2 regions of the Paenibacillus sp. FSL R7-0048 genome follow, and region 1 is predicted to be linked to the other one. Evidence: riboswitches for the same ligand, from Rfam matches in the RefSeq annotation. Region 1 holds a riboswitch; the other holds the start of a gene.
The links. Region 1 has a riboswitch for cyclic di-AMP ahead of NSQ91_RS17380 (APC family permease). Riboswitches for the same ligand answer to the same signal wherever they lie in the genome.

Region 1 (3,309 bases):
AATGTCCAGCTTGTTCCCAGTTTGCTGGCTCCATGAAACCGAAAATTGTTCAAGATTTTGTCAACGAGGGAAAAGCAGCTCTTTACTTTGTAAATATGGCTTTCGTTGGTCCTGACTCTGAGACAGCTTCACTAGCTGCATTGTCTGTATACCATCAGAATAAGGATGAATTCTGGAAGTTCTATGATGTTGTGTATGCGCAGCAAGGGGATGAGAGCGTGGAATGGGCCACTGAGGATTTCTTGGTAAGCCTTGCTGAAAAAGAGAAATTAGCGATCGATTACGATCTGTTGCGTAAAGACATCCAAGAGAAAACTTATGCAGATGAGCTGAAGAAAGACATTCAGTTGGCAACTGACGCAGGCGTGACAACTACGCCTTCGCTCTACATTAATGGAGTGAAAACGGCTGAACCTTTCGATATTGAAGCGATTACATCTGAAATTAACACCGCCGCAAAAGCAGTGGAGGCAAAGTGACAAAATTCCTATCTTTTTGCAAGCGTAACTGCCTCTATCTGGCCTGGTTCGTCTCTTTGGTTGCTGTAGCTGGTAGCTTGTATTTAAGTGAAGTCTTGAAGTATGAACCTTGTAAGCTTTGCTGGTTTCAGCGGATTTTTATGTATCCGCAGTTATTTTTGTTGGGAATTGCCACTTTCCGTGGAGATAAGCGCATCATTCCTTATGTGCTTCCATTAAGTTTGATTGGTGGCAGTATCTCAATCTATCATTATGCGGAACAGAAGATTCCAGCATTAAGTAAAGTTCTACCTTGTACAGTTGGTGTTCCTTGTAATAAAGATTACTTGAACTACTTCGGATTTATAACGATTCCTTTGTTAGCTTTAATAGCGTTTGCTCTAATAAGTCTCCTTCTTTGGTATGGACGTAGGGAAGAAGAAGTGATTGAAGTAGATGCTGAGGAGAGCTTAGGATTTTAGTTTTTACTTTGGAAGTTACAAAAAAGCTGAAAAGGTATTAAAATCACGGGCTAGAGGGATAATTGAAGATAATGAAAGAGAGCATCCAATAAGACGCTATATTTGAGCTTATTGGATGTTTTTTCATTCTTTTTTCATTTTTTTCAACGCTTTACTGTAGGCACTTTGTAGACTAATATTAGACCTTGTGAGAAGTTGAATATGCGCTGAATTTTCTTAGGAAAAACGGGGGAACCAAACTTGGCATTCATGCCAATGGGGTGAATCGGAACCGGGTCGAACAGACCTCTACCGTAGGGCTATAACCACAGCCCGAATCCGCCAGCTAACCTCGTAAGCAAGGTGGGAAAATGACCATGCATAAGCATGCGGATCATTTCCGTATGCTTATTTTTGTGTCTGCATTTATGAAATCCACCGATGAAAACAGCGCACGGAAATTCCGTTTCAGCTCCCAAAGAAAGGAACTGTATCCACCATGGTAAGCAAGGTAAAACGACTATTGATCGGACGTCCGATGAAGTCGAATGAACTCGATCATGAAAAGTTATCCAAGGTTAAAGCACTGGCTGTTCTGTCTTCTGATGCGCTCTCGTCTGTAGCCTACGGAACGGAACAAATTCTGATTGTACTAGTGGCTGCCGGGTTTACTGCCATCTGGTATTCCCTGCCAATTGCATTAGCCGTATTGGGCCTGCTGGCCATCCTGATTTTATCCTATCGGCAGACGATTTTTGCTTATCCGCAAGGAGGCGGAGCTTATATCGTAGCCAAGAGTAATCTTGGTATTCCGACAGGGCTGCTCGCTGGGGGTTCATTATTGGTGGATTACATTCTTACCGTAGCGGTTAGTGCCTCGGCAGGGACGGATGCGATCACATCGGCTTTTCCAAGTCTTCATAATCATACTGTTCTCATCGCTGTATCTGTTATCGTTTTATTAACAATCATTAATCTTCGCGGAGTGACTGAATCGGCTTCATTTATCGCAATTCCAGTGTATTTGTTTGTGGTTTCGATTGTTGTTCTGATTATCTCCGGTATCGTTAAATATGCAATGGGTGGCGCGCATGCGAATGTTCCTGAAATAGGCAGCGCCGTATCTAATGTAAGTTTGTTTCTACTATTAAAAGCGTTTAGCTCTGGTTGTTCAGCCCTAACGGGGGTTGAGGCCGTATCTAATGCGATCCCAAACTTTAAGGCACCGGCTGAGAAAAATGCAGCCAAGACGCTAATGATCATGGGACTTATCCTTGGCTTTATGTTTACCGGAATCACTGTGCTGGCATATTGGTATGGGATTGTGCCAGATGAAAAGGCTACGGTTGTCTCTCAGATCGCTGAATCGACCTTTGGCCGTGGCGGATTGTACTTTTTCATTCAAGGGATTACAGCAGTGATTTTGTTCTTGGCAGCTAATACAGCATATTCAGCGTTTCCGCTGCTCGCCTTTATGTTTGCAAAAGATAAATATCTGCCACATGCATTTATGGTCCGTGGTGACCGCCTGGGCTTCTCAAACGGCATTATTTTTCTAGGAGTTATGTCTATCATACTTGTGACTGCATTCCATGGGAATACGGAAGGTTTGATTCCACTATATGCGGTAGGCGTGTTCATTCCTTTTACCTTATCCCAACTGGGGATGATGGTGCATTGGATCAAAACAAGACCCGCTGGATGGGTGAAAAGATTTGTAGTAAATACCATCGGTATGCTGACTACATTGACGATTACGCTTATATTTATCATTACTAAATTCTCGAGCGTATGGATGGCATTCATTTTCTTACCTGCTGTAATGTTCGTGTTCCACCGTATTCATAAGCATTATTTGAATACTGCGGATCAACTGCGTATATGTCCGGCTACTGATAAACCTGTAATTAAAGGAAGTACTGTAGTTGTTCCTGTTGCAGGGGTTACACGTGCTGTATTACATTCCATCAGCTATGCGAAGTCTCTAACAGATAATGTTGTTGCTGTGTATGTAGGCTTTGATGAAGAAGACATTCATAAGATGGAGCAACGGTGGGAGGAATGGAATCCAGGTGTACGCCTGATTGTTCTTCGTTCCAGATATCGTAGTATCATTCGTCCGTTAGTGAAGTTTATCGATACGGTAGAGTGGAAGACCGCTGCGACGGATCACATCACGATTTTGATTCCACAGTTTATTACCAAACATTGGTGGCAAGCCGTGCTTCATAATCAGACCAGCTTTTTAATCCGCTCGTATCTAATGAATCAAAAGGACGTTGTAGTAGCGACTGTCCCGTATCATTTAAATAAATAAGTAGAAGATTAAAGATGAGGTTATATCCGGAACGTTCGGAATATAACCTCTTTTGTATTTTATATGAAGGAAA
Region 2 (3,309 bases), 3.8 Mb from region 1:
TGATGGTGCGCCTGACTTCTCAGTAGATACGATTACTTTTAAAAAAAATAACAGCGGCGATGCTCAAAGCTACGAATCATTAGTGAAGATTTCAAATAAAGGGAGCCATTACGATGATGTTCCCGTGAAATTCACATTCGCCGACAGCTCTTCGGTGCAGCGGGTCTGGAACGGTGAAGGAGCAGAGACTACGTTTCAATTGTTAAGCGATAAGCCTCTTCTCTCTGCTGAGATTGACCCTGAGCATTCCATCTTATTGGAGAGCAAACATTTAAACAACTTTAGGCTGGCGGAAATAGAGCACAAGACGCTCTCTCGCTGGACGTTAAGTGTAACTAAACTACTTGAAACCGTGCTCGGAACTCTTGTCTGGTGAGGTGAATGATTGTGAGAACATCGATAACCCGCGGCTGGCAAAGCATGAAGGAGCAATTTTATATTTTAATTCTGCTCTTCATCTACCGACTGCTCTGGGGCTACTTTATGTATGGTTTCATCCGATCTGCTATTATTCCAATTCTACTGCGCTATCCAGATAAAGACGCCGGCGGCAGCGGTATGGGCAGACTGTTGTATTATATCGAGGGACAGTTCAGCTTGAATACTGACCCTGCGATACGCACTTGGTTATGGATGCTTCTAGGACTTGTTGTCTTGCGACTTCTGCTTTCTCCTTTCATAAGGGCAGGATTGCTGCATGAGCTCCACCAGGAGCGAAGGGGCGAGCGCGGACTGTTCTTTTTCCCTGGCATGAAGATCTATGGACTACCTGTCTTAGTCTTTAGCCTAATCGAATGGGTTCTGACCCTGCTGCCGCTTTACTGGCTTGCTCCAAAAATGTACGGGCTGTTCTTATCCTCTTTGTTTAACTACACTTTGTTACTTCATTTAGTACCATACGTATTGGCATGGCTTATATATATTTTTATCGTGCGCCTGTTTCTTCTATATATGCAGTTTGGTTACACCGGCGGTACAGGAATGTTCTCCTCACTGTTCATCTGCTTGCGGTCACTGATTCCTGCTATAGGTGTTTCCATTGTACTTGGTGCGGGAGGCTTGCTCTTACTGCTAGTGTGCGGACTGACGGGTCTGTTCTGTCCCGGCCTGCCGGCACTTATAATACGGCAAATCTCACCACTACCTTCTACGCTCTTAAAAATGTGGGGAATCTCTGCACAATATCATCTATGGTGTAGCAAAGCATTTCCACAATAAATTAACCTTATTTGACATAATAAAAAGGTCCCAATTCCTGTATTCAGGAGCTGGGACTTTTTCTCATTACGGATAACTTAAGAGTATTTGCAAAATCATAAAAGCTCTGTTACAATAAGTCCTGTGCTATTAGTAACAATTTTGTAATCAATTGAAACGATTCCTACATAACTAAATGTATTTATCGTAAGTGTAACTGTCGAAACGTCATTCTCTTGGTGCTTAACACGCCTAATTCCTTTGCACCGGGAAGTGGGGGAACCATATTTTGGGTGAATTGATCTCGCTTTACAGGGATCATAGGGAATCTTCTACCGAACCCTTAAGCTAACCTCGCAGGCCTTGGAAGGAGTACATCTTTTGAAAAGACATAATTTAAGAAAAAAATGCGTCGCTGCGGCGCTAGGACTTGTAATGGCATTATCTATTGGTGGAGGAAGCGCCTTTGCCGACTCTAAGATGGACACTGTAATCTCAAAGACTATTGGAGTTGCCTATAAAACCGGAGGTACAAGCACTGCCGGATTTGATTGCTCTGGATTTACAAAATATGTATTCAAGAATGTGGGTCTTACTTTACCTCGTACATCAAAAGCTCAATATAGCGTTGGAACTGCTGTATCCAAAAGCAATCTGCGTTCTGGTGACCTAGTGTTCTTTAACACACTTGGCAATGGAGTATCCCATGTCGGCATTTATGTTGGAAACGGAAAATTCGCACAATCGTCCTCTTCGCGTGGAGTGACCATCACTTCACTCAGTCAGGCCTACTGGGCCAATCGTTATGTTGGCGCTAAAAGAGTAATGAGTACTTCAGCTTATCAAGCTGTAGCCTTCGATTGAAACCTTCCTCACAACTATAACCTCATAATTACAACTATATGAACCTGAATCTGATTATTCCCGTAATCAAATTCGGGTTTTTCTTTTTTCCATAATATATTTTTACACTATTAGAGCCCAATTGAAACACGTTTATTTGATAAAAATTGCAATTATATTAAAAATTAGGTCATTATTAACGCTTACATATGCCTTTCTACCGTAAAAATGCCAATTTTTCTGCATTAATATGTTAAAAACGATTGCCAAGCGGCTTTCTGTTTGTTACAATTAGCGCAGTGAGATTTTAGTAACATTTTTGTAATCATTAAGTTGTTATTTACAAAGGTTTTGTCATGTATTGATTACAAGCTAATCCTAATCAACAGTATGAGCCGAGTTTCCTAACTATTAGGAAAACGGGGGAACCAACTTTGGGTGAATTGACCTCCATTATATAGAGGGGTCATAGGGGACCTTCAACCGAACCCTTAAGCTAACCTCGTAGGCATTTGGAAGGGGTATACACTTTTGAAGAAGAAGTTAGCAGCAGCAGTACTAAGCTTTTCCATCATCCTCACCATCGGAGCAGGAAGCGCTTTCGCAGATTCCAAAATGGATAAAGTGATTGACAAGGCCATCGGTACTAAATACGTATCCGGCGGTATATCCACTAACGGATTTGATTGCTCCGGATTTACAATGTATGTGTTTGATAAGATTGGCATTAACCTTCCACACCAATCAGGTTCCCAATATCAAATGGGCACAGCAATCTCCCGTGATGATATAAGAGCCGGAGATCTTGTATTCTTCAATACAAGTGGCAAAGGTGTCTCCCATGTCGGCATTTATGTCGGTGAAGGTAAGTTCGCACACGCTTCTACCTCACGCGGTGTTACGATTAGCTCTCTGAGTGATAGCTACTACGTGAAACGCTACGTTGGTGCTAAGCGCATTATGAGCACAGACGCTTACCAATCGGTTGCTGCTGAATCGGAAGACAATGATGATGTTCAATAAGTAACGTACATAGGCTCTTTTCCAAGGTAACTCTTGGAGGAGAGCTTGTTTTTTTGTCTTATTACTTATTTACCCCTCTCATAATTTGTAAAACATTCCTCTCATATAAAGTTTCTGAGTCGAACCTCCCCCATTTTGTATATAATTAGTAATATAGCAATGTCCTCGTGAAAGGAGATCGTTGACTTTATGATAAATCCCTCGGTAACTTTTCATGTAGTTCCTATGGAGGCAATTCACGGAGAA

Region 2: it holds a riboswitch for cyclic di-AMP, as region 1 does, so the genes downstream of both, NSQ91_RS00545 (C40 family peptidase) here and NSQ91_RS17380 (APC family permease) in region 1, are expected to answer to the same signal.

What each region holds. Positions count from the first base shown of each region.
Region 1 is NZ_JBBORF010000001.1:3,898,039-3,901,347, reverse strand. Features, by position in the region: gene NSQ91_RS17390 (DsbA family protein) at 1-479, shown strand, start outside; gene NSQ91_RS17385 (disulfide oxidoreductase) at 476-940, shown strand; cyclic di-AMP (ydaO/yuaA leader) riboswitch at 1,135-1,294, shown strand; gene NSQ91_RS17380 (APC family permease) at 1,419-3,236, shown strand.
Region 2 is NZ_JBBORF010000001.1:112,989-116,297, reverse strand. Features, by position in the region: gene NSQ91_RS00555 (M1 family metallopeptidase) at 1-376, shown strand, start outside; gene NSQ91_RS00550 (hypothetical protein) at 388-1,218, shown strand; cyclic di-AMP (ydaO/yuaA leader) riboswitch at 1,437-1,575, shown strand; gene NSQ91_RS00545 (C40 family peptidase) at 1,633-2,061, shown strand; cyclic di-AMP (ydaO/yuaA leader) riboswitch at 2,424-2,566, shown strand; gene NSQ91_RS00540 (C40 family peptidase) at 2,572-3,063, shown strand; gene NSQ91_RS00535 (GNAT family N-acetyltransferase) at 3,253-3,309, shown strand, end outside.